DNA from 2 places in the Tindallia californiensis genome. Region 2 is predicted to be linked to the other one. Evidence: riboswitches for the same ligand, from Rfam matches in the RefSeq annotation. Region 2 holds a riboswitch; the other holds the start of a gene.

Region 1 (7,884 bases), on a different contig from region 2:
TGAGGGGTGCAATTTGTGGCATGGTAGCACCTGGAAATCCTAAAGAAGCAGCAAGGTTAGCTTGGATGGATGGTTCTATTTCTCATTATAATAATGGTATTATAGGTGAAATATTTAATGCGATAATGGTATCTATGGCTTTCTCAAAAAAAGAAGTCCGGGAGATTCTGATACAAAGTATCAATCTCATACCTGAAAAAAGTGAATATTTTCAAGTGGTGACATTTGCTCTACAGCAGTGTCGACGTTATGATGAATGGCTGAAAGCGTGGAGGCTTTGTGAAGAGAAATATGAAAGGTATAATTGGATCCATGCATACCCCAATGCTGCAGCAGAGGTGATTGCTTTGTGGTATGGCAATGGAGACTTTAATAAAACAATGGAAATTATTTCTCTTTCAGGACGGGACGTTGACTGTAACGCTGCGCAGATAGCTACGATACTAGGTATTATTCATGGGCTTGATGGGATAGAAGAAAAATGGAAGGCTCCTATAGGAGATGAGCTTGAAACTTATGTGCGCACTATGAACAACATGACTATTTCTGGTCTGGCTAAGTGGACTGTTCAGTCTATCAGGCAGGCGTGCAATCAAGGAGGAGTATGCCGATGAAAATTGCAGTTATTGGTAGCATCAACATGGATATGATATTTCAAGTAAAAAGGTTGCCACAAAAAGGAGAGACACTCCTGGCAGATCATTATAGGACAGTTCCAGGGGGGAAAGGAGCTAATCAAGCGGTTGCTGCTGCTAGACTAGGAGCCGATGTTACAATGATCGGTGCCCTTGGTAAAGATGGATTTGGTGATCAATTAATGGAGCACTTAAATATAGAAAAAGTTAATACAGAAGGAGTCATGCGAACTGAAACTCCGTCTGGGAATGCTTCTATTACAATAGATAAAGAAGGCCACAACACCATTATGGTTTATCCAGGGGCTAATTATGATGTGACAGAAAAATGGATTGATGATAAACTGTATTTAGTAGAAGATGCAGAGTGGGTCATGTTTCAGTTAGAAACACCATTGCTAACAGTGGAATATGGAATTAAGCGGTTAAAGGCTTTAGGAAAAAGAATATTGCTAAACCCTGCTCCCGCTCAAATACTACCAGATAGTTTATATCCATTGATTGATATCATCACTCCCAATGAAACTGAGTTATCACTCTTGTCTGGAGTAGAAAATACTGATATGGGTGTGCAAGCTTTATTAAAAAAAGGAGTTAATCAAGTAGTTGTAACTTTAGGTGAAAAAGGATCTATAGCGGTTAATGAAGATAAAACCACGAAAGGAAAGCCTTTTGCTGTCCATGCTATTGATACAACAGCAGCTGGAGATACTTTTAATGCGGCTCTTTTGATAGCATTAATGAAAGAAAAAAGCATGACGGATGCTCTAAGTTTTGCTAATGCTGCAGGAGCATTGGCTACAACCAAAATGGGTGCTCAAAGTTCATTGCCAACGGACTTGGAAGTACAGGAACTGATTAAAAAAGGAATGAAGTAAAATGGCTGACAATATGAAAGTAATCGCACAAAATCGTAAAGCTAGACATGATTATTTCATCGAAGAAGTATATGAAGCAGGAATTGCATTGAAAGGAACAGAGGTAAAATCCATTCGTGGAAGTAAAGTCAATCTAAAAGATGGTTATGCCCGGGTTGAAAACAGTGAAGTTTTCCTGTATAATGTTCATATAAGTCCCTACGAACAGGGAAATATTTTCAACACAGACCCTTTGCGTGTTCGCAAGTTGTTGCTTCATAAGAAAGAAATACGCAAACTCATTGGGTATGTCCAGCAAAAAGGATATTCACTGATCCCTTTAAGGGTTTACCTGAAAAAGGGATTAGTTAAAATTGAGTTGGCTGTTGCTCGGGGAAAAGCAAAATATGACAAACGACAAGACATAGCAAAAAGGGATGCCGATCGTAAGATCCAAAAAGAGCTTAGGGAACGGCAAAAACAGTAGAAGGGGGCGTAATGGTTTCGACGGGGGTTTGGAGTTTTCGTAAGCGAGCCGTGTTTTGTTTCGGGTACACGTAAAAGAACGGAACAACTAAAGATAAACGCAGACAATAATTACGCGTTAGCTGCCTAATATAAGGTAGCTCGTTGCGCCTGGATGTCCCGTCATTCAGGGTCGTGACGTCATTTAAACGGGGAACGTCGCAAAGGGTGCCTTGACTTTGCGTTGTACAATCAAGGCTGGTCAAATCCGCAGTTTGCTACTGAACGGCGGAGGAGATGAGAATCCAAAACAGTAGCTGTGCTCGGAGAAAGCGACGACAAAGAGCCTTCGGACAGGAGTTCGACTCTCCTCGCCTCCACCATGGTATTGCAAATAATTATTTACGATAGTAAGCTAATGTCCTTAGGCCGTACTGAATAGATCAGTACGGTTTTTGATTATTTTTTATCTCAAAAGGAGAATACATGGTGAATATTCGTAACAATCTATTACTGAAAAGTTTAATAGATTTTAAAAAATATTATAGGGGATATATAGCGTATGGATTTGTTTTTTTAATTCTTACCAGTGTTATTTTTATCCCGCTACTAGGCTATTTATTTAACCGACTGATTATTTCGATGGGAGCAGGTGTACTCATAAATAAAGACGCTTTCAGAATCGTTTTGAGTTATGAGGGCTTAATAGGGCTTATCATTATTGCATCGATCTCGGTCATGATTGTTTTTATAGAACTCGGTGGTCTTATTGTGTTAGCTCAAAGAAAAATTTTTTCCAAAAAAGTATTTATATCGGAAGCTATCATAACAGCTATCTTTTCTGTTCCTAGAATTATTGGTATAGGGATGCTTCATTTTATCTTTGTTATTTTAGTTGTTGCACCACTTATTGATATACCTGTTGCCACCGAAATAACAAGTAAAATAGAAGTTCCGCCTATACTGATGAACATGATTCAGGACTCCAAGATAATGCTTTACGTATATCGAAGTATACTAGCACTGTTTACCTTAATATTGTTGCGATGGATATTTGCAGTGCACTATATTTTATTGGAAAATTTACCAGCACGAAAAGCTATAAGTTGTAGCGCTAAATTGACGGAAGGTAGAAATATTATTCATTTAGCCAGCTTACTAATTCTTAATATTATTATTGTGGGTGGAAGTTTTATTATTTTCTCAGCTATTTCTTTTATACCTTCTCACATTGGTATTAAAACCGGAGGATTATTAGGAGCCTATATACTTACTTTTAATAGTTTACTTGGGATGATACTGGCAATGCTTGTCATGCCAATAAACATCATATACATAACCAGGTTATTTTACTATTTGAGAAATAAAACTAAGATGAAAAGCTCCGGTGAATTTGAAACAGTTAGAAACAAAAAATTAGAAAAAATAGAATGGTTTTTTACCCGTTTAATTAAAAGAAGAAGGGCCTTATTATTGACCATTTTAATGCTTAATCTTTTAGGAACGTTTATGATTGGACATACATTGAATGAAAACTTTGTTCATCTAGGTAGAGATGTTAAAATAGCAGCTCATAGAGGTGATCCAATTAATGCACCTGAGAATTCGATGAGTGCGGTTCGTGCTGCACTAGAACAACATTCGGATTTTATTGAGATTGATGTGCAACTATCCAAAGATCACGTAGTCATCTTGAATCACGATATGGGCTTGGCTCGAGTAGCTGGCATTCCCGAAAGGCCTATTGAATTAACTTATGAAGAGTTGTCACAACTTGATATTGGAAGCAGCTTTTCGGAAGACTTTAAAGGTGAAACGGTTGTATCCTTAGATGAAGTGCTTGCAGAAATCAAAGGGAAGGCAAAAGTTATTATTGATGTCAAAGCCTATGGACCAATAGAGATTCTAGCCGAAGAAGTAGTGAAATCCATTGAAAGGTCCAATATGGCGAATAGCGTGTACGTTCAATCTTTTGATTATGAGTTATTACAGATGATAAGAAAACAAAACCCTGATTTATACTTAGGTCAAATTCTGTATTATGCATTAGGTGATATTTCTCAATTAGATGTAGACTATTATGCAATTGACCAGAGCATGTTGAATAGAGAATTCATTCGTAACGCTAAAAAAGACGAAAGAGAAGTATGGGTTTGGACAGTGAATGAAGAAGACGACATTAGAGAAGTATTAATGTACGATATTGATGGAATTATTACAGACTATGTTGAACGAGTTCAGAATATTATTGGGTATACGGTTGAAAATACGTCTTGAAATTTTTAGATAAAAACAAACAGCCCACTTAAGTGGTGGACTGACATTATGTGGAGGGATTATTGCCTAGTAATTTCTCCATTATTGCAATATCTATCCACTTGTCATCAATTTTACCTTGATGATAGTAAATGCCAACAATACGAAAACCTCTATTCATATAAAGTTTTTTTGCGGATTCATTATGATTTGGCGTGAACAAAACGAGTTTATAAAATTTATTTTCCCTTGCTAGATCTTCTAAATATTTCATCAATACTTTGCCTAGACCCTTTCCTCGATGGTTTTCAGAAATATAGATTGAAAAATCGGCAACTCCATCATAAGCTGTACGATAATGAAATGGATTTAACGAAGCCCAACCTAATATCTCACCATCATACTCTAAAACGATAACACAATACCTAGGGTTCCTTGTCATAAACCACTCTTTCATTTCATCTAAATTTTTATATTCCGATTCTAAAGTTGCATAACGAGTCGAAATACCTTGATTATAAATAAATGTAATAGCTGGTAAATCCTTTTTTTGTGCAAGTCTAATTGTGTAGTCACTTTTTTCATTAGACAATTAAATTACCTCCAGACAGAATCAAAAGAATTATAATAATGAAGTATAACATAAAAATTAATCATATCAAAAATATTCCTAAAATACATAAAATAGATGCGATCAAATGTTTCAATGAGAGGAAGTACTGTTGACAAGTCGTTAAAAGGATGATAATATATCTATCAATTAAATAACTTACTCTTATAAAGAGTGGCGGAGGGACTGGCCCGATGAAGCCCGGCAACCGGCATATAATGCACGGTGCCAAATCCTGTAGGTGAACACCTAAGAGATGAGAGACTCGAAACAATCTAACCTCTTTTGCACCTGCGAAAGAGGTTCTTCTTATTCTCAAAAAAAAGGAGCGATAAAAATGAAAGAAAAAACCAGAAAATTCGACACATTACAAATCCATGCAGGGCAGGAAGCAGATCCGACAACGGGTTCCAGAGCCGTACCAATTTATCAGACGACATCCTATGTGTTTGACAACGTGGAACATGCCGCTAAACTATTTTCATTGGAAGAAGCTGGTAATATTTATACCCGAATTATGAATCCTACAACGGATGTTTTTGAAAAAAGGATGGCGGCTCTTGAAGGTGGAGTAGCCGCTTTGGCAGTGGCTTCAGGAGCCGCCGCAGTGACTTATGCCATTATGAACATTGCTGAAGCAGGGGATGAAATTGTAGCATCAAACGCGCTGTACGGAGGAACTTATACATTGCTGGATGCACAGCTACCTAAATATGGGATAAAAACTATTTTTGTACAACCGGATGATCCTCAAAACTTTGAAAAAGCCATCAATGAAAAAACCAAAGCAGTTTTTTTAGAAAGTATAGGCAATCCTAATATAAACCTCATTGATCTGGAAGCAGTGGCTAAAATTGCTCATAGCCATGGAATACCAGTGATCATTGACAACACCTTTGCGACACCTTACCTATTTCAGCCATTAAAACATGGGGCTGATATTGTAGTTCATTCTGCCACTAAGTTTATAGGGGGACATGGAACTAGTATTGGTGGTCTTATTGTGGATGGGGGTACCTTTGACTGGGAAAAGAGTGGTAAATTTTCTGGTTTGACAGAGCCAGATCCTACTTATCATGGTATTTGCTATACAGATACTTTTGGATCGGCTGCGTATATTGTTAAAGCAAGAGTTCAGTTATTACGTGATACTGGAGCTTCCTTAAGTCCTTTTAATGCTTTTATGTTTTTGCAGGGCCTTGAGACTCTATCCTTACGGTTAGAGCGACATGTGGAGAATACCAGAAAAATTATTTCTTTTCTCAAAAAACACCCTAAGGTATCGTGGGTTAACTACCCAGAACTAGAGGACAGTCCTTATAACGATCTTTATCAAAAGTACTTTTCTAAAGGCGTTGGATCCATTTTCACCTTTGGGATCAAAGGTGGTCTAGAAGCAGGGAAAAAATTTATCGATTCATTAGAAATATTTTCTCTGTTGGCAAATGTAGCTGACGCTAAATCTCTTGTGATTCATCCAGCAAGTACCACGCATGCTCAATTATCGGAAGAGCAGCAACGGAATTCTGGCATCAGTCCAGACATGGTTCGAGTTTCCATAGGGTTGGAAGATGCGGAAGACCTTATCGACGATCTGAACCAAGCATTAAATAGCTGAACAAGGAGGTAAATATCATGCCAGTAAAAATACCAGATAATCTACCGGCTTTTGAAACACTAAACAACGAAAATATTTTTATAATGAAAGAAAGCAGGGCTTACTCTCAAGATATAAGGGCATTAAAAATTCTGATTCTTAACCTAATGCCAACTAAAATAACGACAGAAACTCAGCTTCTGAGGTTGTTAGGAAATTCTCCACTTCAGGTTGATGTAACGCTTCTACATCCGGAAACCCATGAATCAAGAAATACTGCTCAAGAGCATTTACAAACTTTTTATAAAACTTTTTCACAGATAAAGGATGAAAAGTTTGATGGTATGATTGTAACAGGGGCACCTGTTGAAAAACTTGAATTTGATGAGGTTTATTATTGGGAAGAGTTGAAGAATATTTTGGAATGGAAACGGACCCATGTTTTTTCCACCATTTTTATTTGTTGGGCAGCTCAGGCAGCTATGTATCACTATTTTGGAGTACCGAAACATCCAGTAGAAAAAAAAATATTCGGTGTCTTTAATCATAAAGTTCTTACGTCGAATCATCGGCTGGTAAAAGGATTTGATGATATTGTATGGGCCCCGCATTCCCGACATACGGAAGTGAGAAGGGAAGATATTGATTTGGTAGAAGAGCTGGAAGTCCTTTGTGAATCAGAAGAAGCTGGGGTTTATATTGCTTCTACTGCTAATGGTAAAAGCATTTTTGTTACTGGTCATTCTGAGTATGATCCATTGACGTTGAAAGCTGAATATGACAGAGATGTGAAAGCTGGTCTGGAGATTGAAGTTCCTCGTAATTATTACCCCTACGATGATCCATCCAAAGAGCCGGTTGTTACCTGGCGAGCACATTCCAATTTACTGTTCTCCAACTGGCTCAACTACTTTGTATACCAAGAAACACCTTATGATATCAGTCGAATTTAGAAAGGAGCCAAATGGCTCCTTTCCTAATACTCCTTAAATGGATGTAGAAAAATTCCGCTCCTTAGCTTTGGTTCAAACCAAGTGGATTTCGGAGGCATAATCTTATCTTCGTCCGCTACTTGCAATAGATCTTCGATGGTGGTGGGAAACATGGAAAAAGCAAGCTTCATATCGTTTTGAACTCTTCGCTCCAACTCTTCAATTCCTCGGATACCGCCTACAAAGTCGATGCGCTTATCTGTTCGGGGATCCATTATTCCCAAAATAGGCTGAAGTAAATAATTTTGTAAAATAGAAACATCAAGTTGCTGAATCACATCGTTTTCTGAAAAAGTGTGAGATTTTGCAACTAGACGGTACCAATGGTTATTCAACAGCATGCCAAACTCATGTTTTTCTTTTGGCTGGTAGGGCTTATTCACTGGTTCGCATTCAAAATGCTGTGAGACTCTAGCTAGTAGCTCATCCACCGACATGCCATTTAAATCCTTCACTACTCGATTGTATTCCA
Region 2 (7,884 bases):
TACCATTTCTGCTTCTTCCACAAAAGCATGAGCCCGTGTTTCCAACAACTTTTTGAAAGAGTCTCTTTCTTCATTCACTTTTTTCAACAAGCTTTCATCGCTATATACCTTGGCTAGCAGTTTCTGTGCTCCCCTGGTTCCATTAGACCAGCAAGCACGACTGGAAAAAGTACCCGCTGCCATAAACTCATCGGCGATCTCTTCGCTGCTGCTCAGGCATAACAATGCCCCGCATCTAAGTCCATAGAAAGTAAAGGCTTTGGACATACTGTAACCTACCAGGACCAGAATGCTTTCTGGCAGATTTTCAAATTGCTTCATAAAACCTCTGGAGGTTTTCATGTCTCCCGCAAAATCGATATAGGCAATATCCAAGTAGAGAATGATCTTTTTCTGATCTTTTGCCTGTTTTTCTTTCAGGTAATCCAATACTTCTTTCCATTCTTCTTCCGTCAGACTGTAGCCTGTAGGATTATGTGCCGGTGTATTCATCATAATAAGGAGTCTTTCCTGCTTTCCAAGCAGTTCTTCCACTTTTTCTTTAAAGGAAGGAAGGTTAAAGGCTTTGTTTTCATCAAACAACTGGAAAGTGTCCAGTTTCCGACCATGTTCTTCTGTGATGGTTTTATAGGGAGCCCAGTACCAATCGGCCGTAAGCATTGTATCTCCCGCTTCCATATAATTCCATACAGCATGTCGAATACCACCTGAACCACCTGGTGTCGCAACAGCTCGAACGTGACCGGCCGGACGATATTCATCAAAAACGGCTTTTTCAGCCGCTTGCTGAAAATCCGGAAGGCCGGCAATGGGTGCATAAGCAGCAATCTCTGCATCCGGAAGGTCCTTAAAGGTTTTCATAACAGATTGCATGACAGAAAGACTGCCATCATCTTCCATCAATGCGCCCAAGGTTGAGTTAATCACCTGCTCAGCGCCCACCTTTTTTGCGGCTTCCTGAGCTTTTTTATTAGCTGCAAATACCTTGTCGTCCGCTATTGGACGTTTGGAATGAGGTGCTACCATGGTTGTACTCATCACTATTCCTCCTTATTATGTCTCGAATTAGTTAATCATGCCTACGCTTCCTATTATTCCACATTTTAGGGGTTTTTGCCACATCTAAAGCTAAAATCTTTCTCTTTTTCGCCTTATTTTTTCGCAAAAACAACTGACCTCTTTTTGAAGGAGGTCAGTTGAAAAAAACAGTTGCTTTTTAAGAAGCGGGTTTTATACCTTAAATTGTGCCATCAGCTGATTTAGTTGATTCGCAATTTCTGACAGATCCTGAGCTGACTGACTACTTTCTGTAGCACCCTGAGCAGCATCTGCCGCCGCTTGATCAATTTCACGAATGTTTTCCGCAATATCAACCGCACCGGAAGAAACTTCACCGTTTGCCCTGGCAATTTCTTCCATTTGCATGGTTACATTCTCACTGCTTTGTGCTACTTCATCAGAGGCTGCTGATAGTTCAGAAGCTGATCTGGCTATTTCATTCACGCCTTTTGATGCCTCAGAGGAACTTCTTAAAACGTCTTTTGAATTTTCGGTGACTTTACTGATGCTCGTCGCAATATTGTTGACTCTTTCTGAGGTGTCTATCACATTTTCAGAGATATTCCCAGTAGTAGCTGATTGTTCTGTCACAGCGGCCGCAATTTGTCCGGTGATATCTTTTACCTGCTTAATAACATTGGTAATACCATCAACGGCTTTAACCGTTCCCTGCATATCTCGCTGCATTGATGCAATTTGATTGGCAATCTCATCAGTGGCGTCACCTGTTTGTTTCGCCAATTCTTTTACTTCATTAGCAACTACAGCAAAGCCTTTTCCGGCTTCTCCCGCTCCTGCTGCTTCTATGGCTGCATTTAGGGCCAACATATTGGTCTGATCAGCAATGTCGTTGATTACCTCAACAATTTTATTGATTTCTGCCGAGGATTTATTCAGTTTTTGAATCGCTTCCGCTGTATGCTCTACTTCTTTTTCTGCCTCATCACTAATTGTAATGGATCGCTCGCAGTTTTCACTAATTTCACCTAAAGAAAGGTTAATTTCTTTTATCGCTGTCGTAATATCCGCCACTAAACTATTTACTTCCTGGGTGTCTTCTACAACGACTTCCATATCTTTGTTAACGCCTTCGATCAATTCTGTTACGTTATTAACTTCTGAGGATGTTTCTTCTGAAGCAGACGCTAAATTACGTATATTCGCCGACATTTCCTCTACAGCCGAAGCAATGGTGCTCATATTGGTACGGGCTTCTTCTGTTGCCTTTGCGGTTCCATCAATACTGGCATTGATTTGTTCTGTTGCCGCACTAACAACACCGGTTTTAGCACTCATCTCTTCGGTTCCTGCTGCCAAACTACTGGCCACGTCTAACACCGTAGTCGCCGAATGGTTCACTGAGTCAGCCTCACGCCGAATTTTTACAATGATATTTCTAAGAGTTTCTACCGTAGATGAAAGGCCATGAGCCATCTCACCAATCTCATCTTTACGTTGTTCGTATTGTTGTATTCCACCATCTTCCGTAATGGTGAAATCATAAGCAGCTATTTTCTGAATGGATTTCGCCATCACCTGCATCGGAGTGGTAATCGAACGAGAGCCAAAGAAAATAAGTAGTATGGCAATACCCACACTGACTACCGTCATTGTAATCATCGCTATCATTAATGTCCTAACACCCGCTAAGGCTTCTGCCTGGTCAATCTCCACGATCATTCCTAAGGGAGTATCACCGAGAAAAACCACGCCAAACCCACCTAAAACAGGGTTCCCTATATAGTCATCATAAACGCCTACTCCTGAAAACTCATCCACTCCCTCTTGAATCGGTCCTTTTAACTCCCGAACCGCAAAAGTGTCGATGGTCACCTGGAAAGCGGCATCTTGCCGATAATCTCCAAGAATGGTATCTGTATGCAACATTCCATCCTCGTCAATCAGATAAATATCTCCGGTTTCACCAACCAGGTAAATCCCCTCTTGAAGCATGTTTTGCAATGTATCTACTGGTATGTAGCCATTAACTGTCCCTATTACCGTCCCCGTACCACCCCTTCTCAAAGGAGTTGAAACCGTTATATAGTAATCGTCAATAATATCTGAATACTCAAACTCTGATATGTTCTGATCACCGGCCATGGCCGTTTGAAAATAGTTTCTCGGTGAGTAATCAGCACCTTCAATACGCTCCTTAAGGTCTCCGCTTCCATAAATACCTCGCCCTTCTGCATCGGTAATATAGATGCTTAAGAACCCATATTCTTCTGTCAGACCCGGAAGAAGGGCTTCTAATTCCTTGTAAGTTTCCTGCCATTCTTCACTTTGCGCTCCATAGATTTCCCATATCTCAGCCGCATTGTATACGTTTTCCATCCTCGAAAGAGTGGTGCCGTACATTGTTTTTTCACCCATATACTGATCAACCCTGCGTTCGGTCATTTCCTGGTAAAGTGCCACTTCCGAAAAAACGCTTTCTATCAGCTCATTTCTTGCCTGATGATAGCTGACAGCCGCAATAATAATCATCGGAATAAGGCCTGCAACCATAAAAATAGCAAAAATTTTATTGCGAATTTTCATATTTTGTAATAAACTCTTTTTTCCTGACATCCTCAACCCTCCAATAAAATTCTTTCTAATAATATCCGTCTTTTACTATGATGCATTAATACCCAGGACAATATCACTAAACCAAATACTTATTATTTTTTCTACTTTTACAAAATTTTTTATAAGCAACGACTACAAAATTTTTTATAAGCAATGACATTTTGTGTCTGATAAAAAAACCTCCGATTTCACCGAAGCTACTTCTTCCGGCAAATATCGAAGGAATTTTAATCATCATCACAACTAGGCTTTCGCTATATCTTCTCTTAGTCGTTCTGCCTTATCGGTTCTTTCCCAGGTTAAATCAAGATCTGTCCGACCCATATGGCCATAAGCCGCAATTTGTCGATAAATGGGTCTTCTGAGATCTAAGTCTCGGATAATCGCCGCCGGCCGCAAATCAAAATGGCGTCGAATAAGTTGAATAAGGGTTTCTTCTGGTACTTTTCCTGTTCCAAAAGTGTCCACCAAAATAGAAACTGGCTGAGCAACGCCAATGGCATAAGCAAGTCCCACCTCGCAACGGGATGCTAAGTCTGCCGCAACAATGTTTTTTGCCACATATCTGGCTGCGTAGGCAGCTGACCGATCTACTTTTGTTGGATCTTTACCTGAAAAAGCTCCACCGCCATGCCTTGAATAACCTCCATAAGTATCTACAATTATTTTTCTGCCCGTAAGCCCGGCGTCTCCTTGAGGGCCACCCACAACAAATCGTCCGGTGGGGTTAATGAGATATCGGGTATTTTCATCAATAAATTCCGTTGGCAACACCGGTCGTATTACGTATTCAATAAGGTCTTTTTCTATGGTTGCATGATCCACTTCCGAGCTATGTTGAGAGGAAATGACAATAGCGTCAATCCTTACGGGTACATCGCCTTCATATTCTACGGTTACTTGGGTTTTTCCATCCGGTCTCAAGTATTGAAGGGTTCCCTTTTTTCGAACCTCCGCCAGCTTTTTAGCCAGTTTATGAGCCAAAGAAATTGGCATGGGCATTAATTCCGATGTCTCTTTGCAAGCATATCCAAACATAATCCCCTGATCCCCGGCACCTGTTGACTCAAGACCGTTTTCTTCTTCGCCCCCACGCCTTTCCAGAGATTCATCCACCCCCATAGCAATATCGCTGGACTGTTCATCAATAGCGGTCAATACGGCACACGTATCACTGTCAAAGCCAAACTTAGCTCTTGTATAGCCAATTTCTTCTACTGTTTTTCTTGCTATTTTAGGAATATCCACATAGCAGTTTGTTGTTATTTCCCCCGCTACCATCACCATTCCCGTTGTAGCGATGGTTTCGCAAGCAACACGACCGTTAGGATCTTTTTCAAAGATCGCATCCAAAATAGCATCAGAGATTTGATCGCATATTTTATCCGGATGTCCTTCTGTTACTGATTCTGAAGTAAAAAAGCTTCTTTTCATTATTTTTCCTCCTCGTTGTATTCCTATTCACAAAAAAACCTCTTCAAATAGAAGAGGCTTCAAGCTCAATTAAAGCGATGGTTGTACCCTTCCTCATCTCTCAGAATCCTCATTCTGCAGGATTTAGCACCATACATCACTGACTATGGTTGCCGGATTTCATCGGGCCCGTCCCTCCATCACTCTTTATAAGGTATATGTGTTTATTGATATAGACATTAAATTACTACATAATTGTATCATTAGAATATTTTGTATGTCAAGTTATTTATTGATATTCTTTATCAATCACACCATCCAAAAGAATGGCTAATTCTCCTCTGGTAACCGCTCTATCAGGAAATAGATTCAATTTTTCCGAAGCTGGTATTATCTCTTTTTCAACAAGCTTGTTTACCGCCGGGACAGCCCATTCACTAACACTATCGGCATCCGCAAAATTTGGGTCTTCACTGGTGGTGGCTTCCAGTTCCAGCTCTAAAGCTTTTGTCACCATCACAAGTACCTGTTCCCTCGTTGCATGCTTCTTTGGTCTCACGGTTCCATCACCATATTCAGTCATAATACGGTGAGCGATTACTGTTTCCATCGGTTCCTGTGCCCACTCACTTACCTTTTCCCAGTCCTTTGGCAAGTGTGCTTCTTCCTCTTTTTGATTGTCCAAATCAAAGGCTTTTTCAAAAACAACCGCCAGTTCTTCCCTGGTCATTGGCCGGTCTGGTTCATAGCGACCACTTTGAGTACCGCTAATGATTCCAGCCTCACTCAGTCTTTCGACAGCTTCCTGCGAAGGATGATCCTTTAAGTCCATGAAGGAACTGGGGGATGCGGCTTCTTCCGGCATGGAGGATACCGCTTCTTCTGGCATGGATAAAGTGATCACCTGTTGCTCTGTTTCTTCTAATCGGCTAAAAACATCGATTTCTGCTAAAATAGCTGCTTTTACCGGTAATAAGTCAATGCTTCTGGCCCATCCCTGACTACCATTATCAACAGATTCCAACCGATACCAGTACAATCCGGCTTCCAACTTTTCATGACTGATCACCCTAAGCCTTGAGCCTTCCGGAGCCCACCCTGTATGATCAGCTCCAGGTGCTTCCAACAGCCATAAATCCTCTGGAACAGCCTCCACAAGGTCACCTGGCTGATAAAATAGCAGATGTCCATCACTAACCCTATCTGGATTTGGTATCCCAAATCCTCTGGGAGTTCTTTCACCAGCCGGTATCTGGCTCCAATCAATATCAGACACCGGTACATCATAACGTTCTCTGATCAGATCAAAAATACCATCTTGATAGGTATCGCCATTTTGATCTACCGGATTGTTTCGTGGCAGCCATCCATTATAACCCCAGAGAGCAAAATACCAGTTCTCTAGTACATCTGGATCTCTTTCTCCTACCGTAGCAATGTCATCAAAAAGCCACCGGTTCAACAAGACATCCGCCCCTACTTCCACATTATACCTTGCGTCATTTAATAAAGCTTCTTTATCCAAGCTACTATTATGTACTCTGTTAATCTGCATAACCCCCTGGTTCCCTGCATGAACAAAGGGCTGACCATTATGAAATTGCCTTTTCCCACTTTCTTTCCAAGCGATGGCCCGTAACAATACCGGAGGAATATTTTTTTGAAGTGCTACTTCGTTAATAATTTCATTAATCTCATCTCGGCAAGGCTGATCATCTGCTGCCACAGAAATAATGGCTGATTGAATAAAGAGTAACAAGCTAATGATCACCAGTAGTTTTTTTCCCATTCCTTTAATCACTCCTTTTCTTATTCTTTCTGTTCTTATCAATAATCAATTTTTCTGTTCACTAATGTTTGTTTTCTCCCCTTAAAGAAACATGGCCCATATCGGTATGGTAATCATCGAAAGCAGAGTGGTAATAAAAACAGCCTTGGAAGCTAAATAATCATCTGCATCGTATAGACTGGCAAAAGCACCTGTAACGGCACCTACAGGCATGGCAATAATGATCACTGGAATGCCCAGCATCATCCCTTCAAACCCTAGGAGTCGAAGAGGTATATAGGCCAGTAGTGGCATAAGGAACAATCGGTTAAAAATTAGTAAGTATAAACTTTTATCTCCTGGAATGCTCTTAAGCGATACATCTCCTAAAAGTGCCCCAATAATGATCATCGCTAAGGGTGTCGTTGTATTTCCCAGCATGTCAACTGCCTGATGCAACGGCTTTGGAAGGGTGATGGAAAATATAAATAAACCAAAACCAATGATAAGGGCTATGATTCCCGGGCTCATTAATGCTTTTTTAATATTTCCTTTACGACTACCACTCCCTTTTGCATTTCTGGACATAATTGCAACTCCTAAGGTTAGCAGTATCAGATTGAAGGGCATGTTGTATAAAGCCGCAAAGAACACTCCTAGTTCTCCATAAATAACATTCACTACCGGAAAACCCATAAAGGTTACGTTGGAAAAAATTAAGGAGAATTGTATCACATCTTTTCTTTTTGGTTCTTCTTTGCTTAGTTTGGCATAAAGATAAGAAAAACTTATAATCCCTATGTAAGCAAGAATGGATATGATGACAATCTGAATACTGGAAGCTAATACTTCCGTATCAAAAGGAAATTGCATTGCTGTTACAATAAGTGCCGGAAGTGATACGTTCATTAAAAGGCGGCTTAAGCCTTTTACCGTAGAAGGCTCTAACACCGATGTTTTTCGTGCAGCGTACCCAGCTAACATAATAAAAAATAACACCATAATCTGACTAGCAACCCTCAAAAATGCCTGATCCAAAATATCCCTCTTTTCCTAAGACCACACAAAAG

Evidence for each region. Region 2 has a riboswitch for S-adenosylmethionine ahead of metK (methionine adenosyltransferase). Riboswitches for the same ligand answer to the same signal wherever they lie in the genome.
Region 1: it holds a riboswitch for S-adenosylmethionine, as region 2 does, so the genes downstream of both, BLV55_RS00185 (O-acetylhomoserine aminocarboxypropyltransferase/cysteine synthase family protein) here and metK (methionine adenosyltransferase) in region 2, are expected to answer to the same signal.

Annotation. Positions count from the first base shown of each region.
Region 1 covers NZ_FNPV01000001.1:30,958-38,841, reverse strand. The annotation lists gene BLV55_RS00215 (ADP-ribosylglycohydrolase family protein) at 1-614, shown strand, start outside; gene rbsK (ribokinase) at 611-1,513, shown strand; gene smpB (SsrA-binding protein SmpB) at 1,515-1,979, shown strand; RNA gene ssrA (transfer-messenger RNA) at 1,982-2,340, shown strand; gene BLV55_RS00195 (glycerophosphodiester phosphodiesterase family protein) at 2,447-4,234, shown strand; gene BLV55_RS00190 (arsinothricin resistance N-acetyltransferase ArsN1 family A) at 4,281-4,805, opposite strand; SAM riboswitch class I at 4,986-5,086, shown strand; gene BLV55_RS00185 (O-acetylhomoserine aminocarboxypropyltransferase/cysteine synthase family protein) at 5,161-6,441, shown strand; gene metA (homoserine O-acetyltransferase MetA) at 6,459-7,373, shown strand; gene BLV55_RS00175 (DUF1015 domain-containing protein) at 7,397-7,884, opposite strand, start outside.
Region 2 covers NZ_FNPV01000003.1:213,647-221,530, forward strand. The annotation lists gene BLV55_RS05045 (pyridoxal phosphate-dependent aminotransferase) at 1-1,038, opposite strand, end outside; gene BLV55_RS14565 (methyl-accepting chemotaxis protein) at 1,231-3,633, opposite strand; gene metK (methionine adenosyltransferase) at 3,877-5,067, opposite strand; SAM riboswitch class I at 5,158-5,262, opposite strand; gene BLV55_RS05060 (S-layer homology domain-containing protein) at 5,336-6,835, opposite strand; gene BLV55_RS05065 (AEC family transporter) at 6,917-7,852, opposite strand.